One region of the Sphingomonas sp. Xoc002 genome, then DNA from elsewhere that is predicted to be linked to it. Evidence: predicted binding sites of a transcription regulator. Region 1 holds the regulator's gene; each other region holds the start of a gene.
What was found. Region 1 encodes LexA, which represses DNA repair genes until DNA is damaged. Its sites were predicted from a motif close to GTTCCNCNCTTGTTCT; they were not measured.
Positions count from the first base shown of each region.

Region 2: a site for LexA is predicted at 4,251-4,266, ahead of ACQR50_RS04315 (ImuA family protein). Genes of this name have one in related genera too.
Region 3: a site for LexA is predicted at 4,261-4,276, ahead of ACQR50_RS12855 (DUF3072 domain-containing protein). Genes of this name have one in related genera too.

Region 1 is NZ_CP191175.1:2,398,934-2,406,770, reverse strand. It holds gene ACQR50_RS10880 (sensor histidine kinase) at 1-194, shown strand, start outside; gene ACQR50_RS10875 (hypothetical protein) at 575-784, opposite strand; gene ACQR50_RS10870 (citrate synthase) at 788-2,071, opposite strand; gene gltX (glutamate--tRNA ligase) at 2,074-3,474, opposite strand; gene ACQR50_RS10860 (ComEC/Rec2 family competence protein) at 3,571-5,673, shown strand; gene lexA (transcriptional repressor LexA) at 5,780-6,460, opposite strand; gene ACQR50_RS10850 (molybdopterin molybdotransferase MoeA) at 6,516-7,658, opposite strand; gene moaC (cyclic pyranopterin monophosphate synthase MoaC) at 7,756-7,837, opposite strand, start outside.
Region 2 is NZ_CP191175.1:909,355-917,191, reverse strand. It holds gene ACQR50_RS04340 (alpha-ketoglutarate-dependent dioxygenase AlkB) at 1-172, opposite strand, end outside; gene dinB (DNA polymerase IV) at 169-1,251, opposite strand; gene ACQR50_RS04330 (aldo/keto reductase) at 1,369-2,199, shown strand; gene ACQR50_RS04325 (MBL fold metallo-hydrolase) at 2,196-3,176, opposite strand; gene ACQR50_RS04320 (SOS response-associated peptidase) at 3,179-3,805, opposite strand; gene ACQR50_RS04315 (ImuA family protein) at 4,282-5,046, shown strand; gene ACQR50_RS04310 (Y-family DNA polymerase) at 4,964-6,751, shown strand; gene ACQR50_RS04305 (error-prone DNA polymerase) at 6,751-7,837, shown strand, end outside.
Region 3 is NZ_CP191175.1:2,828,758-2,836,594, forward strand. It holds gene ACQR50_RS12835 (hypothetical protein) at 1-417, opposite strand, end outside; gene ACQR50_RS12840 (amidohydrolase) at 419-2,092, opposite strand; gene ACQR50_RS12845 (Lrp/AsnC family transcriptional regulator) at 2,273-2,716, opposite strand; gene ald (alanine dehydrogenase) at 2,846-3,952, shown strand; gene ACQR50_RS12855 (DUF3072 domain-containing protein) at 4,309-4,521, shown strand; gene ACQR50_RS12860 (tetratricopeptide repeat protein) at 4,526-5,188, opposite strand; gene ACQR50_RS12865 (cytochrome c-type biogenesis protein) at 5,152-5,529, opposite strand; gene ACQR50_RS12870 (redoxin family protein) at 5,526-6,065, opposite strand; gene ACQR50_RS12875 (heme lyase CcmF/NrfE family subunit) at 6,062-7,837, opposite strand, start outside.

The sequences.
Region 1 (7,837 bases):
GCAAGGGCATCGCACCCGAAGACCAGACCCGCATTTTCCAGAAGTTCGAGCGTGTCGACCCAAGCGAGCCCGGCGGCAACGGCCTGGGTCTCTATATCGCCCGCCGTCTGGCGCGCGCGATGGGCGGCGACCTGTGGGTCGAAAGCGTGCCGGGCGAGGGCGCGACCTTTCACCTTCGCCTTAGGGCGCGCTGAGTCTTCGGGCGGATCGGCATTCAGCCATACCTATTTCTCCCTCGCCCCTATCAGAGGGGAGAGGGTTGCGCAGACTTGGTCTTTGCATAGCAAAGGCCTAGTCGGAGCTGGGTGAGGGGTGAACGCGCATAGCGCGCGCGAGCCGGAGGCTCGCTCAACCCCTCACCCAAGCTGCGCCAGCCAGTAAACTGGCAAGCTCCGCTAACCCTCTCCCCTGTCCAGGGGCGAGGGGAAGAAGAGACGCGGCGGGATATCGATCAGACCTTGTCCTTCTCCCCTTCCCTTCAGGCAGGGGGCTGAAGTTGCTTTCGACAGGTACCGCCCGATCAACAAAAAGGGCTCCCGAAGGAGCCCTGTCTCTTGCCGTCCTGGCGAACCGCTCAGCGCCGCCGGGGCAGCCGCCGCGCGACCAGGATCAACGCCAGTCCGGCGATCGCGACAAAGGCGCCGCGATCGGCCCATTCGCCCTGGCCGAGCATGAAGCTCTGCTCGGGCCAATGGATGTAACCCAGGCCCTGACCGATCCATAATCCCCCCGTCAGCGCCAGCATGACGCCGATGGCGATCAGGATCGGCCGGACCCGGTTCATGGCTTAGCGCTGCTCGACCGGAACGTAGGAACGCTGCGTCGGGCCGGTGTACAGCTGACGCGGGCGGCCGATCTTCTGGTCGGGATCGGTGATCATCTCGTTCCACTGCGCGACCCAGCCGACGGTGCGGGCGAGGGCGAACAGCACGGTGAACATCTCGGTCGGGAAGCCGATCGCCGACAGGATGACGCCCGAATAGAAGTCGACGTTCGGGAACAGCTTCTTCTCGACGAAATAGTCGTCGTTCAGCGCGATCTCTTCAAGGCGGAGCGCCGTCTCGAACAGCGGATCGTTGACCTTCAGCGCGTCGAACACTTCGCGCACGGTCTTCTGCATCACGGTCGCGCGCGGGTCGTAGTTCTTGTAGACGCGGTGACCGAAGCCCATCAGGCGGAACGGGTCGTTCTTGTCCTTGGCGCGCGCGATGAACTCGGGGATACGCTCGGGCGTGCCGATCTCGCGCAGCATGTTGAGCGCGGCTTCGTTCGCGCCGCCATGCGCCGGACCCCAGAGGCAGGCGATGCCCGCCGCGATGCACGCGAACGGGTTCGCACCCGACGAGCCCGCCAGACGCACGGTCGAGGTCGACGCGTTCTGCTCGTGATCGGCGTGCAGGATGAAGATGCGGTCCATCGCCTTTTCGACGGCCGGGTTCACCTCATACGGCTCGGCCGGAACGCCGAAGGTCATGCGCAGGAAGTTGCCGGTGTAGGACAGCGAGTTGTCCGGATACAGGAAGGGCTGGCCCACGCTGTACTTGTACGCCATCGCCGCGATCGTCGGGATCTTGGCGATCAGGCGGTGCGACGCGATGGTGCGCTGCACCGGATCATGGATGTCGGTCGAATCGTGGTAGAAGGCTGACAGCGCGCCGACGACGCCGCACATGATCGCCATCGGGTGCGCATCGCGGCGGAAGCCACGGAAGAACGCCGCCAGCTGCTCATGCACCATGGTGTGGCGCGTGATGGTGGTGGTGAATTCCGACAGCTCGCCCTGGTTGGGCAGTTCGCCGTTCAGCAGGAGGTAGGCGACCTCCATGAAGCTGCTATTCTCGGCCAGTTCGCCGATCGGATAGCCGCGGTGCAGCAGAACGCCTTCGTCGCCGTCGATATAGGTCAGCTCCGACCGGCACGACGCGGTCGAGGTGAAGCCGGGATCATAGGTGAAGGCACCCGTCTGGGCATAGAGCTTGCGGATGTCGACCACGTCCGGGCCGATCGAGCCCGACATGACCGGATAGTCAAAGCCCTTGCCGCCGATTTCGAATTTCGCGGTGTCGCTCATACTCAGTGATCCTTCCTATCTGCGGTCATCTGGTCCGCGATCCGCCCCAGGCTTTCCTCGCGGCCCAGCAAAACGAGCACGTCGAAGATTCCCGGGGACGTCTTGCGTCCGGTCAAGGCAGCGCGGAGCGGCTGGGCGACCTGACCGAGCTTCACGCTCTCGGCTTCGGCCACCTTGCGTACCGCGTCTTCCAAAAGCTCCGTATCCCAGTTGTGCACCGCGTCAAGCGCGGTGTGAACGGAAAAGAGAATGCCCCGTGCCTTATCGTCGAGCAGGCCGGTGGCGGCGTCGTCCAGGCTCAACGGACGGGTCGCGAAAAGGAAGCGCGCGCCATCGGCCAATTCGTTCAAATTCGCCGCGCGCGGCTTCAGCGACGGCATGGCGGCGGTCAGCAGCGCGACATCCTCGACACCCATCCGCTTGGCGGTCAGCTCTGCCAGACGCGCGTCGTCGGCTTCGCGGATATAATGGCCGTTAAGGTTTTCCAGTTTCTTCAGGTCGAAGCGCGACGGTGCCTTGCCGACGGCGGCGAGGTCGAACCACTTCACCGCCTCGTCCCGCGCGATGATCTCGGCATCACCATGGCCCCAGCCCAGGCGGAGCAGGTAATTGTCGAGTGCTTCGGGCAGGATGCCCATCTCGTCGCGATAGGCCTCGATGCCCACCGCGCCGTGCCGCTTGGAGAGCTTGGCGCCGTCCGATCCGTGGATCAACGGGATATGCGCATAGATCGGCTCGGCCCAGCCCATCGCCTTGTAGATCGGCAGCTGGCGGAAGGCGTTGTTCAGGTGATCGTCGCCACGGATGACATGGGTCACGCCCATGTCATGGTCGTCGACCACGACCGCCAGCATATAGGTCGGCGTGCCGTCCGACCGCAGGAGGACCAGATCGTCCAGCTCGGCATTCTGCACGGTAACGCTGCCCTGTACGCGGTCCTCGATCGTCACCGCCCCCTCGCGCGGCGCACGCAGGCGGACGACGAAGGGCTGGCCCTCCGGCGCGGTGGCGGGATCGGCGTCGCGCCAGGGCGAGCGGATGCGCAGCGGCTGCTTGGCGGCCTGTGCGGCTTCACGCTGCGCGGCGATTTCTTCCTGCGTCATGTAGCAGCGATAGGCATGGCCCCGCTCCATCATCTCGCGGGCGACCTCGGCATGGCGGTCGGCACGGGCGAACTGGAACACGGCCTCGCCGTCCCAGTCCAGGCCCAGCCAGCGCATGCCGTCCAGGATCGCGTCGATCGCGGGCTGGGTCGAGCGGGCGCGATCGGTATCCTCGATGCGCAGCAGGAACTTGCCGCCATTCGCCCGCGCGAACAACCAGTTGAACAGCGCGGTGCGCGCGCCGCCGATGTGAAGGAATCCGGTCGGCGACGGCGCGAAACGGGTCACGACTCCGCTCATGGTCGATCCGGTGGCGATATCATGTGTTGCGCTCAACCGCGCATACTCCCAGCATAAGATTCGATGGCCCAGTCAGCCGCCGCAGCCCCTAGCACCATGCGTCCGCGCCGCCAAATGCCGCGCCTTTGCAGGGCCGAGCAATGGGCCGAGGCCGAACGGAACCAGATCCCGTTATGGACGCCGGTGATGCTGGGGGCCGGGATTGCGGCGTGGTTCGTGCTGCCCGATCCGCGCGCCTGGGCGGCGGTGATGCTCGCCGCCGGGGGCGCCGGGCTGGGGGCGGCGACCCTGTCCGATGGCGGACGGGTGATGCGGGCGATCGGTCTGGGCGCGATGCTGGTGGTGGCGGGTGTGCTGCTGGCCTGGGCGCGTGCCGAGTCGGTCCGGGCGCCGGTTCTGGCGCGGCCGGTGATGGCGGACATGATCGCCGAGGTGGAGACGGCGGAGCCCTTGGCGGCGCGGCAGATCGTCCGGCTGATGCTGCGACCGGTTCGGGCGCGGGACGGACGCGATCGGGTTTTGCGTCTGCCGCCGCGCATCCGGATATCATTGCCGCAGGAGGATGCGCCGGTGAGATTGGGGCCGGGTGCACGGGTCCGCTTGCGGGCGCGGCTGATGCCGCCGGCGGGACCGGTCGCGCCCGGAGGCTATGACTTCGCGCGCGCGGCGTGGTTTCAGGGGATCGGTGCCACGGGGCGCGGCTTCGCGCCGGTACAGCTACTGCACCGGACCGATCAAGGTCCCGGGTTGCGCCAGCGGCTGTCGCAGCGGATCACGGGCCAGCTTCCGGGCAGCGCGGGCGGCATTGCGGCGGCGCTGGCCACGGGCGATGTCGGCGCGATCGCGCAGGACGATGCGGAGGCGATGCGGCGGGCGGGTCTGGCGCATTTGCTGTCGGTCAGCGGCCTTCACATCACGGCGGTCGTCGGGATCGTCATGGTGCTGACGATCAGGCTGCTGGCACTTTGGCCCTGGCTGGCGCTGTGGGTTCGACTGCCGTTGGTCGGTGCAGCGGCCGGAGCCGTTGCCGCCGTTGGATATACGTGGCTGACCGGAGCGGAGGTTCCGACGATACGCTCCTGTGTTGCGGCGATGCTGGTGCTGGCGGCACTGGCCATGGGCCGGGAAGCGATGACCCTGCGCCTCGTCGCGGCTGGGGCGCTGATCGTGCTCATCTTCCGGCCCGAGGCATTGGTGGGGGCCAGTTTCCAGCTCTCCTTCGCGGCAATCACCGCCATTGTCGCGCTTCATGAGCATCCGGCGGTTCGCCACTGGCTGGGGCCGCATCCCGACTGGCCCTGGGCGGCGTTGCGGCATCTGGGCGCGTTGCTGCTGACCGGCCTGGTGGTCGAGGCGGCATTGATGCCGATCGCCGTCTATCATTTCCATAAGGCGGGGCTTTACGGCGCACTGGCCAATATCGTCGCGATCCCCTGGACGACCTTCATCGCCATGCCGCTGGAGATGATGGCATTGCTGCTGGAGCCCATGGGGCTGGGCGGCCCATTCTGGTGGTTGTTGGGACAGGCCCTGGGCCTGTTGCTGAAGCTGGCGCATGCGGTGTCCGCCATGCCGGGATCGGTGGTCGCCTTGCCCGTGGCGTCGGGATGGGCGTTCGGGCTGGCCGTCGCGGGGGGATTGTGGATCGCGCTTTGGCGGACCCGGTGGCGATGGCTCGGGACGCCCATGTTGATCGCCGGTATATGGGTCATGCTTGCGGCGCCTGCACCGGACCTTATCGTCACCGGCGACGGTCGACATGCCGGGATCGGTACGGGGCATGGCATGGCGCTGCTCCGTGACCGGGCGGGGGATTATATGCGGACCACCCTGTCCGAGCTCAGCGGCACCGATGCCGAGCCGCTGGCGCTGGCCGATCAACCGGCGGCGCGTTGCGGGCGGGACATGTGCGTGACCGTTTTGGAGAAGGGCGGGCGGCGGTGGCGGATCGCGGCGACGCGCAGCGGTTATCCGGTGCCATGGACGCCGTTGGTGGCGCTCTGCGGTCGGGTGGACATCATGATCGCCGACCGTCGGCTGCCCGATGCTTGTCATCCCCGCTGGTTAAAACTGGACAGCGCTGTTTTGAAGCGGACCGGCGGCGTCTCCATCCGGCTCGATCCACCCATGGTGCAGACGGTGCGCCAACCCGGCGATCGCCATCCGTGGTCGGTGACGGGGCAGAGGGGAGGGCGATAGGCCCCCTATCGACCAAGGGCGGTGTATTCGACAGCCCCAAATCGAGACTGCGAGCAAAGCCATCCAAAGCCGGATCAGGACCTTCTAAGATGGCTTTGCTCCGCCCTCACTCGTAGCGGCGCAGGATGCCCGACAGCTTGCCCTGTACCCGCACCTGCGCGGGCGCATAACGCTGTGGATCATAGGCGCGGTTGGCGGGGTCGAGGCGGACCATCGAACCCTCACGCCGGAAATATTTCAGCGTCGCCTCGCTATCGTCGATCAGCGCGACCACAATCTGTCCGTCGCGCGCCACATCGGTACGGCGGATCAGCGCATAGTCGCCGTCGAGGATACCTGCCTCGACCATCGAATCGCCCGATACTTCCAACGCATAATGTTCGCCCGAGCCGAGCAATGCGGCTGGCACGGCCAGCGTCGAACTGCCCTCGAACGCCTCGATCGGCAAACCGGCGGCGATCCGGCCATGGAGCGGGATTTCGACCACGTCATTGGCAGGCTCGACCGCCGGACGTCGGGCGGGCGCACGGACGTTGCCGGATGCGGGTTCGGCCACCACGGCCTTTTCCGGCCGGTCGGGCATCCGCAACACTTCCAGCGCGCGGGCGCGATTGGGCAGGCGACGGATGAAGTGGCGTTCCTCCAGCGCGGAGATCAGGCGGTGGACGCCCGACTTGGACTTGAGGTCCAACGCCTCCTTCATCTCCTCGAAGGACGGCGAGACGCCGGTTTCCTTCAAACGGTCGTTGATGAAGCAGACAAGCTCATGCTGCTTTGCGGTGAGCATCGCGATCCTCCGTCCAGAACAGACGTGGAACTTATATGGAACGTTTTGGCTTGCGTCAAGCGAGCATCAGGATTTCCGCCGAGTCGCCCATGGCGGCGGCGGGGGCATGCGGCGGGCGGACGATCAGGCACGTCGATCGCGCCAGGGTCAGCAGCATCGAACTATCTTGGATGGCCGCCGCATGGACCCGCCCGTCGATCATCGCGGCACGCAGATAGTCGATGCGCGGGCCGTTGGCGGGCAGATCCTCGCCCAGCACGGCGGGGATGGGCTTGGGCAGAGGATCGGCAGCGCCCGCCAGATGTGCGATCAGCGGCCGCACGAACAGCGTTGCGGTGACGAAGGCCGAAACGGGATTGCCGGGCAGGCTGAGCACCACCGTCTCGCCGAGCCGTCCCGCCATCATCGGCTTGCCGGGGCGAAGCGCGATACGCCAGAAATCGACGCTCCCCCCCGCCGCCTTGAGCGCGGGCTGGACCAGATCATGATCGCCGACCGAGGCGCCGCCGGTCGTGACCAGCAGATCGGCCTCGACCGACGCAAAGGCGTCGCGGAGCTTGCCGAGATCATCGGGCAGGATGCCAAGATCGATGATCTCGACCGGCAGATCGGCCAGCATCGCCGCCAGCATGACGCCGTTCGATTCGGGCAGGGCGACGGGATCGGTGCTACCGGGCGGGACCAGTTCGTCGCCGGTCGCGGCGATCGCGATACGAACGGCCGGTCGGACGGGCAGGACGGCGTGACCGCCGGTCGCCGCCACCGCGATGCGCGCGGGGGTCAGCCTTTGCCCGGCAGCGATCAGCGTTGCACCTTCGGAAAAGTCCAGCCCGCGCCGCCGGACATTGCGGCCCCGATGGGCGGGGCCTTCGCCTGCCAGCGTCAGGACCGCGCCGTCGCGCGCCGCTTCCTCCTGGATCAGGACGGTGTCGGTCCCTTCCGGAAGCACCGCACCGGTAAAGATGCGCGTCGCCTGTCCTCGCTCGACCGAACCGGTAAAGGGTCGCCCCGCCGCGCTTTCGCCGATGACGGTCCATGGCCCCGGCATATCCTGAAAGCGGATCGCATAGCCGTCCATTGCCGACAGGTCGTACGCGGGCTGGGTCCGCCGTGCGGTGACGTCACGCGCGACCCAGCGTCCGGCAGCTTGGCGCAACGGCAGTTCGACGATGGAGCGTTCGCTGGCCAGGGCGAGCAATCGGGCCTGGGCTTCGGGGACGGGGAGAAGAATGACGGTCGCTCCTTTTGGCCCAAGGACGCTTTTCCGCAGCGTCCGTTCCCCGCGATCGGAGGCGTCAGGCGTGCCAGTCGCCCGACTTGCCGCCGGTCTTGGCGATCAGGCGAATATCGCCGATCGTCATGCGCTTATCGAGGGCC
Region 2 (7,837 bases), 1.5 Mb from region 1:
TCCAGCCAAATGACGTCGTCAGACGCTTGCCCGTCCATCCCTGGAAACGGAACGGCGTCAGATCGGCCGCGTCGATGCGCGCGATCAGCATCTGCTCTTCGGCTTGGTCGATCAGGTCAGGCTGCGTGCGAAGCCCGGGCAAGATGGGGGTATCGAACAGATCGAGGGTCATGCTGCCGCCTCTGCAAAGATTGCCAGTTCAGGGGCCGTGGTGGCTTGGGCGTCAGCAAAATTCGACACCGTCACGCCGACCAGCCGAACACCCTTCTGGGTCGGCAACACCGATCGGATCAATTCAAGGGCGGCACGGTGCAGCGCATCTCGCGTCGCCACGACCGTCGGCTGGCTGCGCCTGCGCGTGATCTGGTGGAAGTCGCCATATTTGACCTTCACCGTCACGGTTCGTCCAAACGCCTGTCGGCTCTCACACCATCGCCAGACGTCATCCGCCATTTGCAAGACGCCCGCTTCGATCTCCGCTGCTTCGACCAGGTCACGGTCGAACGTCGTCTCTGATCCGGATGACTTGCGGACCCGGTTGGGATTGACCGGCCGGTCATCTTCTCCGCGCGCAATCGAATAATACCAATGAGCCGAGCTGCCGAAATGCGCTTGCAGGAACTCCAGGGGCTTCGCCCTCAGGTCTGCACCCGTCTCGATACCAAGGCTCTTCATTTTCCTGGCAGTGACCGGCCCAATACCATGGAAGCGATCAACCGGCAGCGTCTCGACCCATGCGGCACCCATCTCCGGCGTCACCGCGAACTGCCCATTGGGCTTACGGTGATCGGACGCGAGTTTGGCCAGGAACTTGTTGTACGAGATGCCAGCCGACGCCGTCAGCCTGGTCTCTGCCAAGATGTCGGCACGGATCGCCTTGGCGGTTCGCCAGGCCGTCTCGAGTCCCTGCTTGTCAGCAGTCACGTCGAGATAGGCCTCGTCGAGCGACAGCGGCTGGATCAGGTCCGTGTAGCGAGCAAAGACCGCGTGGATCTGGCGGGAGACCTCGCGGTAAACCTCGAACCGCGGCCGCACGAAGAGAAGGTCCGGACAACGGCGCAGCGCCGTTACCGACGGCAGGGCCGACCGCACGCCGAACTTGCGCGCTTCATAACTCGCCGCCGCGACCACGCCCCGCGCCGCGGCCGAGCCGACCGCAACGGGACGCCCACGAAGATTGGGATCATCGCGCTGCTCAACCGACGCAAAGAAGGCGTCCATATCGACGTGAATGATCTTGCGCGTGACCATGCCGCGGAGCTTATCCCATTCGGAACGAATTGGGAACATATGCTGGTCCGACAAACGAGACTGATGCGCAACTGTTTGGTGATGGCTCCGAAATTCCATTGGCACGTTTAGGGTGCCATGAAGACGATCCGCTTGCCTGACGGCACCACTGTCCCCGCGCTTGGCCAAGGCACCTGGATGATGGCTGAGGATCGGCGAGTCCGATCAGAAGAAATTGCTGCCCTGCGCGGAGGTATCGATCTCGGTCTGACGTTGATCGATACGGCAGAAATGTACGCCGATGGCGAGTCCGAGCGGCTCGTCGGAGAGGCGATTCAAGGCAAGCGGGATCAGGTCTTCCTTGTCAGCAAGGCTTACCCACAAAATGCGTCGCACGATCGCTTGCCCCGCGCTTGCGAGGCCAGTCTCGCGCGGCTCGGCACCGACCGGCTCGACCTCTACCTACTGCATTGGCGAGGCAATGTGCCCTTGGGCGAGACCGTAGATGCGATGGAGCGACTGGTCGAGGCGGGCAAGATTCTCCGTTGGGGCGTCAGCAATCTTGATGCCGATGATATGGAAGAGCTGGTCGCCAGCGGTGGCGAGGCATGCGCAACCGACCAGATCCTCTACAATCTGACCCGGCGCGGTCCCGAGCACGACTTGCTGCCCTGGCTTGCCGAACATGTAATCCCGACGATGGCGTACAGCCCCGTCGAGCAGGGCCGCCTCGTCGGCCATGCCGGGTTATGCTCCCTTGCAGACGAAATCGGTGCGACACCCGCCCAGCTAGCGTTGGCTTGGCTGTTGGCGCGCGACAACGTCATCGCCATTCCGAAGGCTGGCCGAATTGCGCATGTGCGCGACAATCGGGCTGCGGCTGACCTGACCCTCGATGGAAGCGTCCTTGATCGTTTGGACAAGCTGTTCCCCCGCCCCAAGAGCCGCGTGCCGTTGGAGATGCTCTAGGCCAAGCGGTAAACACCGCCCGCTTCGGCCGCGACGAAGCGTTCTGGTGCGATACTCGCAGCACGCAATGCCGTGGCCAATTCCTCAACGGGCTCTTCGCGTGCCTCATCGGTCAGCTGAAACGTGCCCCAGTGAATACCCAGCGCTCGCCCTGCCCCTACATCGTTGAAAATCCTTACGGCGTCGGCCGGGTCGACATGCTGTGCGGCCATGAACCACCTCGGCGCGTAGGCACCGATCGGGATGAGGGCGACGTCAGGTGATCCTAGGCGTTCGCGAACCTCGCCGAAGATGCGTCCGTCGCCATAGCCCGTGTCGCCGACAAACCAGATCGAGCCCGCCGGCGTGTCCAGGTAATGCCCGCTCCACAGCGTCATGCGCGTGTCGCTCGGCCAGCGGTTTGACCAATGATTGGCCGGGGTCAGCGTCGTCACGATGCCGCCGCCGAGGTCGAGCCGCTCCCACCAGTCGCCGCTCATGCACCGCGCTGCCGGGACCGCCGCCCGGACGATCGCATCATTGCCGAGCGGCATCGCCATCAGCGGGTCGTGCGCGGCCTGAAGGCGCCGCAGCGTGTCGACATCGAGATGGTCGTAATGCGCATGGCTCAGCAGCACGACATCAATCGGGGGCAAGTCGTCGAACGCGATCCCCGGCGCGGTCACCCGCTTCGGCCCGACGCGGCGGAACGGACTGGCGCGCTCCGACCAGACCGGATCGGTGAGGATGTTCACCCCCGCCGCCTGGATCAGCAGCGAAGCATGACCGACCATCATCACGCACAGGCCATCGACGCGCGCCTCGGGCCTGGCGGGCGTGACCGGCACCGACTTCGGCCATTTGGCAGCAGCCCCCGCCAGCTTCCAGCGCAGGATGGCGCGCAAGCCTCGATCGGTGCTGGGCTGGCCCGGATTGAAAAAACGGGTACCGTCGAAGTGATCGCTCGGCGGCCCGTTATAATAGCGGTTGCGGGCCACGGTCAGGCGACGCTCATTAGCTGCGAGGGATAGGCGGTCAGTAAGCTGAGCGCCTCCTCCACCGGTGCGGTCAGCCACCGTTCCTGATCTTCGGCCAGGAGGATGACCGGCATCGCCTTGGGATGCTTGGGCGCAACCAGCGGATTGGGCTCGGTCGTGCAGAAGGCATAGACCCGGTCATGATCCTGATCGACCTTCCATAGCCCGGCGAAGCAGGGCACCGCCTGATCCTCGATGGTGAACCACCAGTTGGTGTCGCCTGGCGCCTTCCGATCGGATGCTGCCTTGGGTTCGGAGAAGCGGGTGAAGGGCACCAAGCAGCGATGCTCCGCCTTCAGCAGCCACGGCTTCCACATATTGCTCTGCATATTCCGGGCGTTCGTCCACCAGTCGTAGAGAAAGGGCAGTTCCCCCTCGCGCGCCGGGCGCTTGCGCGGTTTGCGGGTTGGGAAGCCCCAGCGCATTGTGCTGAGCACCCGTCGGCCCTCCTCGACACGAACGACATAGCCGGGTTTGCCGGGCGCCGCGTAATCCTTCTCGACCTCCAGCGTGTTGCTCGCATCGTCGACTGCAGCAAGCGCGTCGAAATAGGTCCGCGGATCGACCTTGATGTTGTAAAGATTACACATTCGCCTGTTCCATCACGACCGATAGCGCGAAACAAGGTTCTTCCACGTCGCGGCGTCCGGATAGGGCAGAGCGGCACCAGTGGGCTGGTCCCGGCCGATCACCACATGGGGACGCTGGGTGTGTCCCTGCGCCTGGCATGCCGAACAACATAGCCGCCGCCCTACCAATCCGAGTGTGCCGTCCCATCCTCGCCGGTAAAACAGCCACCAGAGTGCAACGGCATCGAAGACGCGGACGTGACCGCATTATGGACAGTTGAGACGCAGCGTGCGCTTGTGCAATGCACACTCTTCCAACGTGCGCAGGCGCCGCCCGATATGATCGTGATCGGCCCCTGCCCCGCCTTCTTGGCTGCCCCTTTTACGGCTCTCGTCTGCCACGATCTTGTCCCGTTGCGATTATCGATCCGCTTGCGCAACGCCTTGACCCGCCTGCGGAATCAACGGAACATATAGCGAACATATGAGTCGCAGCAATGATGTCTTCTACCGCCCCACCCCTCGAAACATTGGCCCGCCTGCGGGGCGCCATAGGCGCTGTAGGCGGCGGTGAGGGTGCAGTCCTGCCTTTCGGCATCGAGGCGATAGACAAGCGATTGACGGGCGGCGGCCTGGCGCTCGGGGGTCTGCACGAGACGTCTTCGGCGACACCGACCCTTACCGACGATGCGGCTGCCACGCTGTTCGCGGTGGGGATTGCCGCGCGCGCGGCGGCGCAAAGCGGCCGCCGGGTGCTCTGGGCGCTCACCCGGTTCGACCTCTATGCGCCGGGTCTCGAACAGGCCGGACTCAGCCCTGCCACGCTGTTCTTCGCTGAGGTACGTGAGGACAAGGACGTTCTGGCCGTCATGGAGGATGGCTTGCGTCATGGCGGGCTTGCAGCGGTCGTCGGTGAGGTAAAGCGCGCCGACATGGTTGCGACCCGGCGACTGCAGCTGGCGGCGATGACGGGAAATACCCCTGCCCTGCTTTCACGCCGCTGGCGCCGACAGGGCACCTGCCCACTGACCGAGCTGTCGGCGGCAATGACGCGGTGGCGGATCGCCTGTGCACCGTCCACGCCGCTCCCCGCCCCCGGGGTCGGCCGCGCTCGGTGGATGGTCGAGCTGGCGCGCCAACGGGGTGGCCCGGGCTTCACGATGGACTTGGAGGCATGCGATGACACGGGTCGCCTCGCTCTACCTGCCGCATCTCGCGATCGAGCGACTGCGGCGGCTGGAGCGGCCGCGCGCGCTGCCTGAACCGAGGCCTGCGCCTATGCTTCCGGTCGACGATGACCCTGGTGCCTGCTCGGTGCCACGGGGCGGCGGCTGGCGTCCCGGTGCGCGCTGGGCGCAGCAAGGCGCGGCGCGTACAACGGTGGAGGAGCAGGTAGCGGCACTGCCGCTGCACCAGCGCCCACCGATGCGCGAACTGGGTCGCCGGTCCGAGGCAGCGGACCATCCGTTCAAACACTCCAGCGCACCGGGCCAGCCTCGGGCAGCATTAGCGCCAGTACCCGCGTCACATCTCGTGCCGTTGGTATTGGCCGAGCAGATTGGCCAGCGACAGGTCATCGCCGCCGCTTGCCCGGCGGCGATGACGCTCGGACTGACCCCGGGCATGGCGGTGACGCAGGCGCGGGCGCTGATTCCTGATCTCGACATCCGCCCCGCCGACCGGGCGGCAGATGCGGCGTTGCTGGCGGATCTGGCGCTGCATGCCGTGCGCCACTGGACACCGACCGCCGCGGTCAGCGGATCTGACGGACTGTGGCTGGACCTGAACGGCGTCGCACATCTGCACGGCGGCGAAGCGCGCTTCTGCCAGCGATTGGTCCGGTTCTGCCGACGTTTCGGCCTGACCGCGCGTGTGACGGTCGCCTCCACGCCGGGCGCAGCGCATGCCCTCGCTCGCTTCGGTCGCGACGCGATCCTGTTGGTTCCCGGCGGACAAGAAGCCCAAGCGCTGGCTCCCTTACCTCCTGCCGCACTCCGCCTGACCCCGGAAGCAACAGCGGCGGCGAACCGGTTTGGGCTCGACCGGATCGCCGATCTCCTGCCGCTGCCACGCGGGCCGCTCGCCCGGCGGCTAGGCATGGCGAGTGTCCGCCGCCTCGACGAGGCACTGGGGCGTGTCCCCGAACCGATCGTGCCGGTCGTGCCCGAGGAGACGCCGGTCGCAAAGCGCCGGCTGCTCGAGCCGATCGGCACCGCCGAGGCGATTGAGCAAGTGATCGCCGACCTGCTCGCCGACATGATGATGCTGTTGCAGGCGCGCGGGCGCGGTGTGCGCACATTGGTGCTGCTGCTCGACCGGATCGACGGCAGCGAGCAGCGGCTCGCGATCGGCACCGCGCGCGCGACCCGCGATGTCGTGCATCTCGCCCGCCTCTTCCACCTGCGCATCGAGCGGATCGATCCGGGTGACGGGATCGAGACGATGCGCCTCGCCGCGACGCGGACCGATCCGCTGGGTGCTACCGCGGTAGCGGGCGACCTGACCGGCGAGGCAGCGGTGCCCGACGTCGCGACGCTTGTCGACCAGATCGCCGGCCGGGTGGGCGAGGCGGCGCTGTTCACCGCCGCGCCAGTCGAGAGCGACGTGCCCGAACGCGCGGTACGCCGCGCGCCGCCGCTCGCCGCGCCGACTGGCTGGCCGGCCTGGCGCCGGCCGGTACGGCTGCTCAGCCGGCCCGAGCCGCTGACCGGCGTGCTCGCCCTCCTCCCCGACGCACCGCCGCGCCGCTTCACCTGGCGCGGGCAGGTCCATGCGGTGGTGGCCGGAGATGGTCCGGAGCGCATCCATGGCGAATGGTGGCGGCGCGACGGCGAGGTCTGGGCGGTGCGCGACTATTTTCGGGTCGAGGACGACACCGGCGCACGCTTCTGGCTGTTCCGCCGCGGCGACGGGGTCGATGCCGCAACCGGTGATCTCAGCTGGTACCTCCACGGGCTATTCGGCTGATGGCGGCCCCCACCACGACCTATGTCGAGCTTCAGGTGACGAGCCATTTCTCGTTCCTGCGCGGCGCCTCCAGCCCCGACGAACTCTTCGCCGCAGCCGCGCTGCAAGGCCACACCGCGCTCGGAATCGTCGACCGGGGCAGTGTCGCCGGACTGGTGCGCGGGTGGGAGGCGCAGAAGGCCACTGCCGTGCGGATGATCGCAGGCACGCGCGTCGATCTCGACGATGGGCGGGCGCTGCTGCTCTATCCAACCGACAAGAACGCCTGGTCGCGGCTCACCCGGCTACTGACGCTGGGCAAGTCGCGCGCGGGCAAGGGCGGCTGCACGCTCGGTTGGGCGGATGTGGTTGCCTGGAATGAGGGGTTGATTGCGATCCTGCTCCCGCACGAGGCCGACAAGATGACGGACCGCCATCTTGTCGATCTGCACAAGACATTCGGCGGGCGCGGCTATTGCGGTCTAACCTTCCGCCGCCGACCCGACGATGCGCTGCGATTGCACGACCTCGCCGCGCTGGCCGGCGAGGCAGGGGTCCGCGCCGTCGCACTCGGCGACATCCTCTACCATGCCCCGCAGGCTCGGTTGTTGCAGGACGTCGTCACCGCGATCCGCGAGAAGTGCACGGTCGACACGCTCGGCTACCGGCGCGAGCGGCATGCCGATAGGCACCTCAAATCCCCGGCCGAGATGGAGCGGCGCTTCGCCGCCTTTCCCGATGCGATAGACGCCACCGCTGCGATCGCGCGCACCTGCACCTTCGACCTTGGCGAACTCAGCTATCAATATCCGCATGAACGGGTGGTCGAAGGGCTGACCGCGCAAGGCGCACTCGAACGGCTGACCGAGCAAGCGGTCGAACGGATGTTCCCGGACGGTGTACCGGACGCCTATCGCAAGCAGATCGGCCATGAACTGGCTCTGATCGGCGAACTGGGTTACGCGCCCTACTTCCTCACCGTGAACAGCATCGTCGCGGAAAGCCGCAGACGGGGCATCCTGTGTCAGGGGCGCGGCTCCGCCGCCAACAGCTGCGTCTGCTTCGTGCTCGGCATCACCAGCATCGACCCGATCAAGCATGAGCTGC
Region 3 (7,837 bases), 430 kb from region 1:
CTCGGGCACGACATGCGGGCCGCCCAGTGCCTCGTCACCGGGATAGACGTCGGTTTCGAACCATTTGACCCATGCGGTCTCGGGCAGCGCATCGCCCACGCCCAACATCACGCGGCGCACCCGACCCGCGATGCGGATGGGCCCGATCCGCGCCGACGATGCTGGCGTGGCCGAGAATAGCGAAAAGCCGGATCGGCCGATCGTCGCGTCCTGTCCGAACAGGGCATCGGCCCGCGCGCGCGGCAGATAAAGGAAGGCGGGTAGGCCTGGGCCGATCCGCGCCGGGATCGCCTGCCCGTCGATGGTGACGGTGACGCGCCCATCGGGCGGCACCTCACGGACCATGGGCGGCGGATCGCTCGCCCCGACAAGTACCAGGGTCGGCGCGATCAGGAACAGCCGCCGCCCCGAAGGCATCTCAGCGGCGCTCCCACACCTTCTGCCCGCCGATCCAGGTTTCCTCGACTTGGGTGGCGCGCAATTCGCTGGGGTTGATGTCCAGCGGATTGCGGTCGACGATGATGAAGTCCGCCTGCTGCCCCTGCCCCAGTCGCCCGAACAGGTCTTCGGCAAACCCGGCATAGGCGCCGTCCATGGTGAAGGCACGCCATGCCGCCTCGCGCCCGACGATCTCCTGCGGCTGCCACCCGCCATAGGGCTGGCCGTCCGGGCCCTGGCGGGTGATCGCCGCCGCCCAGCCCGCAAAGGGATCGGGCCGCTCGACCGGATAATCCGAACCGAACACCAGGGTCGCGCCGTTCTTCAGCATGGTGTTCCAGGCATAGGCGCCCGTCAGCCGCGCCGGGCCCAGCCGCGCCTCGGCCATCTGGCGGTCGCTGGTTTCGTGCACCGGCTGCATCGAGGCGATGATGCCATGCTTGCCGAAGCGCGGCAGGTCCGCCGGATCGACAATCTGCGCATGTTCGATCCGCCAGCGCCGATCGCCCTTATAGGTCTCGGCCAGTTCGTCGATCGCGTCGAGCACCTGCGCATTGGTGCGGTCGCCGATCGCGTGGACGGCGATCTGGTACTTGTCCATCGCCGCGCGGCTCATCAGGTTGCGGATGACGTCGTCCGACATGAAGCCCAGCCCGGTCTGGCCCGGCGCATCGGCATAGGGCTGTTTCAGCCAGGCGCCGCGCGAACCCAGCGCGCCGTCGCCGTACAGCTTCACGCCGACCAGCCGCAGCCTGTTGTTGTACAGCCAGGGCGTCGGCCCGGTGCCGCCGATGCGCACCGTATCGTCGACGCCGCCGCCATAGCTCATGATCCGCACGCGCAGGTTTCCGGCATCGCCCATCCGGCGATAGGTCATCCACTCGTCCAGCGTCGTGCCCATATCGGCGGTCGCGGTGATGCCGTGGCTCAGCAAGTCGTTCTGCGCCTTCAGGAAGGCGGCGTTGCGGTCCTTGGCCAGCGGCTGCGGAATGGCCTTCTGGATCAACGCCATGGCCGCATCGACGAACACGCCGGAGGGCTGGCCGCCGACCTTCTCGATCCGGCCGCCAGCGGGCGAGACGGTCTTGGCGGTGATCCCCGCCGCCTTCATCGCCGCGCTGTTGGCCCAGAGCGCATGGCCATCGGCGCGTTCCATGACGACGGGACGGTCGGCGACGGCGGTGTCCATATCGGCGGCTGTGGGGAAGCGACCCAGCGCCCAGCTTTCCTGGTTCCAGCCGCCGCCCAATATCCATTTCCGCTCGGGGTTGGCTGCAACATAGGCGGCGATCCGCGCCTTCGCCTCGTCCAGCGACTTGGTGCTGCCCAAGTCCAGCTCGATCTGGCGGAAGCCCAGCGCCATGACATGCCCATGCGAATCGACGAAGCCGGGCAGCATCACCCGCCCCTTCATGTCCGCCCGCCAGTCGAGCTTTTCGGGGCGCTTGTCCTTGGCGCCCAGCAGCTTCACGACCTTGCCGTCCGGGGTCAGCAGCAGGCCGGTGAAGCGCACGACTTTGCCGTCCTTGTCGAGCGTCAGGCCCGTGACATTGTCGACCAGCGCATCGGCGAAGGCCGCAGCCGGGGTCAGCGCGATTGCCAGCGCGGTCAGTGCGGCGCGGAGGATGCGGGAGGGGGAAGCCTGCTTTACCATGGGCCGATCCCTATCGGCTGAAGGCGAAGGTGGGAAGCGGGCGCCGTCATCATTCCTCCCCTGCAAGGGGAGGTGGCAGGCCGTCAGGCCTGACGGAGGGGTGTCGCGCTATCGAGAGGGGGACATCCCTCCGACGCGCTGCGCGCGCCACCTCCCCTTGCAGGGGAGGAACATGCCCCTTTACGACCGCCGCACCACCTCGCGAATCACGAAATGCGACGCCAGCCGCGTCACCCCCGGCAGGCGGGCCAGGGTCTCGCGGTGGATACGCTCGTAACTGTCGTCGCGGCGCACCTCGACCTGGATCATGTAATCTGCCTCGCCGCTCATCAGGAAACATTCGACGATTTCGGGACAGCGCAGGATCTCGCGCTCGAACGCCGCCATGGTATCCTGCCTCTGGTCCTTCAGCGTGACGTTGACCATGACGGTCGACGGCCGCCCGCGCGCCTCATGGCTCAGGATCGCGCGATATCCGGCGATGATCCCGCTTTCGCGAAGCTGCGCCACGCGGCGATGCGCGGCACTGGCGGACAGGCCGACCTTCTCGCCCAGCGCGGCGCTGGTCAGGTCGGAATCGCGGGCCAGCTGGGCCAAGATGCGGCGGTCGATCGCGTCGGACATTTCATCCCGATACACCCGCCGAAGACGCACGAATATCCCAAATTATACGATGCGGCGGGACCGCTTTGCACACCTCTCCCACCCCATCGGCGCTATTATTGGGGCAACGCTTTTTCAGGAGAGTTCATCATGCGCGTCGGTGTTCCCAAGGAAATCAAGAACCACGAATATCGCGTCGGCCTGACCCCGCCATCGGTCGCCGAGCTGGTCGCTGCCGGTCACGAGGTGATCGTCGAGACCAAGGCCGGTACCGGCATTGATTTCGAGGACCAGGACTATGTCGACGCGGGCGCGCGCATCGTCGCCACCGCCGCCGAGGTGTTCGAGCAGGCCGAGATGATCGTGAAGGTCAAGGAGCCGCAGGCGGTCGAGGTCGCGATGCTGCGCCCGCACCATGTCCTGTTCACCTATCTCCACCTCGCCGCCGACAAGCCGCAGGCCGAAGGCCTGATGAAGTCGGGCGCGACCTGCATCGCCTATGAAACCGTCACCAGCCCCCGCGGCGGCGTGCCGCTCCTGAAGCCGATGTCGGAAGTCGCGGGCCGCATGGCGGTGCAGGTCGGCGCGCACTATCTCGAAAAGCAGCAGGGCGGCCGTGGCATCCTGCTCGGCGGCGTGCCGGGCGTGGCACCGGCCAAGGTCGCGATCCTGGGCGGCGGCGTCTCGGGCGTGAACGCGGCGCAGATGGCGGTGGGCCTGCGCGCCGACGTCACCATCTATGACATCAACAACGATCGTCTGGCCGAGCTGGACATGTTCTTCTCCAGCCAGATCAAGACCGCCTATGCGTCGAAGGCAGCGATCGCGGCCGCGGTGAAGAACGCGCACCTCGTCATCGGCGCGGTGCTGGTCCCGGGCGCGGCGGCGCCGAAGCTGGTCACCCGCGACATGCTGAAGACGATGAAGCGCGGCTCGGTGATGGTCGACATCGCGATCGACCAGGGCGGCTGCTTCGAGACCAGCCATGCCACCACCCACCAGGACCCGGTGTTCGAGGTCGACGGCGTGATCCATTACTGCGTCGCCAACATGCCCGGCGCGGTCGCCCGCACCTCGACCTTCGCGCTGAACAACGCGACGCTGCCCTTCGCGGTGAAGCTGGCGAACATGGGCGCCGAGGCCGCGATGAAGGCCGACGCGCATCTGGCGAACGGCCTGAACGTCTCGGGCGGCAAGATCCGCCACGCGGCGGTCGCCGAAGCGCTCGACCTGCCGTTCGAGGCCTGGGCGGGCTAAACCGCTCCTGCCGTTCGCACTGAGCGAAGTCGATCCGGGCCATGGCCTTCGACTTCGCTCAGGTTGGACGGACTCGAGAGCTTGCGGCCGCTTCGTTCACGCTGAGCGAAAAGCGCACGCCCTGCCCCACGCCACGAGGGCCCGAGTAGGTTCGCGCGGAGACGCGGAGGCGCGGAGATGGCGAATCCAGCCGCCAGGCTGTCCTCCCATATCGAGGGTGCGGCGAAGCCTCCGGCGGAACGGACTCCCACCGCCGATCCCATCCCGAACCTCTCTGCGGCTCCGCGTCTCCGCGCGAACCAAACAAAGAAACAAAACTGGAACATCGCCGTTGATCCCCCCGAAAGGATCATCCGATGACCGATAACCCCAAGACCGAACCCTTCTCGAACGCCGAGAAGGACCCCGATGACTGGACCACCGGCGACGAAAAGATGACCGGCGCGCAGGCCAGCTATCTCAAGACCCTGTCCGAAGAAGCAGGTGAGCCGTTCGACGATACGCTGACAAAGGCCGACGCCTCCAAGCGGATCGACGCGCTTCAGGAAAAGACCGGCCGGGGCCAGTAAGCCCCTATTCCCCCATCATCCGAATGGCCTGATCGAGCAGCATCACCCGCTGCTCGATGGCCGGACGATAGGGCGCATCGGCGGGCGACAGCGCCAGGGCACGGTTCCAGAAGACGCGTGCCTTGCGAAAATCGCCCGCCCGCATCCAGGCCAGCCCCTCGAAGAAGAACGGCGCCGGGTCGCGAGGCCCCAGCGTCCGCGCGCGACGAAAGGCAAAGCGAGCGGCGGGCGACATCTGATAACCGTCATGTGCGAACAGGACGTTGCCCAGCTCGGTCCAGTAGGGAACGCTGGTCCGGTCGCCGCCGACCGCGCCCAGCATGATCTGCACCGCCGTGCGCCTGTTGCCCGAACGCGACAGGGCATCGGCGGCGGTGAACATCGCCGCCTCGCCACCATAACGCCCGATCAGCTGCCCGCGCAGCTCGGAAATCGCGTCATTGTCGAGCAGCGCATCGGGGCGCGGCGCGGGCGCGCTGGCCGCCAGGGTCGGCCGCCCCTGCCAAGCATAGCCCACGCCCCCCAGTGCGAGTGCGGCCCCGAGCATCGTCAAGAGCGGTCGCGGAAACCGCAGCCACAGCGCCGCGCCCAAGGCTCCGGCGGCGATCAGCAGCAGGATCAGCCAGCCCATCAGCGGCGCTTTCGAAAGCTGGATCGCGCGATCCATGCGCCGACCGCCAGCAACAGGATCGGCGTCGCCCAGAGCAACGCCGTGGCACCGGACAAGGGCGGGTCATAGCTGACATAATCGCCGTACCGCTCGATCAGCCAGGCGCGGATCGCCTCCGGGCTTTCGCCGCGCGCGATCCGCTGGCGGACCAGGGCGCGCATATCAGCGGCCATGTCGGCGTCGCTGTCCGCGATCGACTGGCCCTGGCACACGACGCAGCGCAGCTCGCCCATCAGGGCGCGCGCCTGCGCCTCGGCCTGACGGTCGGGCAGTTGGGTGTTGCCGTAATCGGGCGTGGTCGTGGCGACCGCCAGCAACAGGGCGAGCGACAGGCTCATCGCGCGGCGGCCCCCGCAGCGGCTACGTCGCGGACGATCTGGTCGACCTGATCGGCGCGGATGTCGCCGATATATTGCCGCACGATCCGCCCGCGCCCGTCGATCAGGAAGGTCTCCGGCACACCCGACGAACCGAGCGCCATCTGCACCCGGCTACGGCTGTCGTCGCCGATCGCGGCATAAGGGTCGCCGTTGCGGCGCAGGAAGGCGGCGATGGCGGGGCCCTTGTCATGGATCGCAATGGCGTCGATCGGCACGCCGCGCGCCTTCAGCGCCATCAGCTGCGGCGCCTCGGCGATGCAGGGGATGCACCAGCTGGCAAAGACGTTGAGCAGGCGCGGCTTGCCGCCCTTGAAGTCGCCGCTCGCCAGGCCCGGCTTGCCCGGCACCATCGGCTCCAGCTGGAAGACCGGGAGCGGCTTGTCGACCAGGGTCGAATGGACCGTCGTGTCGGCGGGGCGCATCAACCCGGCCGCGACCACCGCGAAGAACACTCCGAACAGCCCCAGCGGCAACCAGATCAGCGCGCGCTTCATCCCCACAGAGCCTCCCGCCGTCGTTGCTGCCATGCCTTGAACCACCGCCCGACCAGCGCCAGCACGCCGCCCAAGGCGATCAGCGCACCGCCCAGCCAGATCAAGGTCACGAACGGCTTCCACCACAGTCGCAACTGCCAGCGGCCGGTCGCGGCATCCTGCTGCCCCAGAACGGTATAAAGCTGCCCGTCCCAGCGGGTCGCGATGGCGCTCTCGCTGGTCGTGGTCGGCGGATCGGTGAAGAAGCGCTGCTGCGGACGCAAGGTGGCTCCGTCGCCCTCGCGGGTCGCGGTCAGCCGCGCCTCCAGCGCCGACCAGTTCGCGCCGATAATGGGATAGATGCGGTTCAGCTCCACCCGCCACGGGCCGACGATGGTCGCCTGCCCCGGATAGAGCGCGACCAGCCGCTCGGCGGTGAAGGCGCTGTCGCAGGCCATGCCGATCATGCTGACGCCCAGCCCGACATGCGCGACGACCATGCCCCAGATGGGCAAGGGCGTGCGCCGCCAGTTGCGGCGGGTGACCGGCAGCACGCTGGCGACGATCAGCCCCACGCCAAAGGACAGGCCGAGCAGCGACAACACGCCCATGCCCCCGGTCAGGGTCAGCATCAGTGCAAAGGTCCCCGCCGCCGCGACCATCGGCCACAGCATCCGGATCAGCACCGCCTCCGCGTCATCGCTGCGCCAGCGCAGGGCTGGCCCGACCGCCATGACGGCGACCAGCGCCAGCGCGATCGGTCCGGCGGCGGCGTGGAAGAAAGGCGGCCCGACCGACAGCCGCACGCCGAACCCGGCGGCGACCAGCGGATAGAGCGTGCCGATCAGCACGATGCCGAGAATCACCGACAGCAGCAGGTTGTTGACGACCAGACCGCCCTCGCGACTGACGAAGGCGAAGCTGCGCCCAGCCCGCACCTGCCCAATCCGCACGCCGAACAGCGCGAGCGCGCCACCGATATAGATACCCAGCAACGCCAGGATGAACGCCCCGCGCCGGGGATCGACGGCAAAAGCATGGACGCTGGTCAAAATGCCTGACCGCACCAGGAAGGTGCCGATCATCGACATGGAGAATGCGACCACCGCCAGCATGACGGTCCACGCCCGCAAGCCGTCCCGGGCCGCCAGCACGTTGACCGAATGGAGCAACGCCGTCGCCGCCAGCCACGGCATCAACGAGGCATTCTCGACCGGATCCCAGAACCACCAGCCGCCCCAGCCCAGCTCGTAATAGGCCCAATAGGAGCCCGCCGTGATGCCGATGGTCAGCAGCACCCAGGCGCCCAGCACCCAGGGCCGCATCGCCCGCGCAAAGGCCGGACCGACCTGCCCCGTCACCAGCGCACCGACCGCGAAGGAAAAGGCGACCGACAGCCCGACATAGCCCGCGTAAAGCGTCGGCGGGTGGAAGGCCAAACCGGGGTCCTGCAACAACGGATTGAGCCCCTGCCCTTCGATCGGCGCGGGGTTCAGCCGCGCGAACGGGTTGGATGCGAACAGCAGGAAGGCATAGAAACCCAGCGCGATCGCGCCCTGCGCGGCCAGCGTCGCGACATGGGTCGCCCGGTCGAGCGTCCGTTCCTTCCAGGCGACCAGCGCGCCGCCCGCGCCCAGGATCGTGACCCAGAGCAGCATCGACCCTTCGTGATTGCCCCAGGCTCCGGCGAATTTGTAGATCCAGGGCTTGGCCGAATGGCTGTTCTCGGCGACCAGCTTGACCGACAGATCGGTGTTCAGGAACACCGCGATCAACGCACCCATGGCGATGGC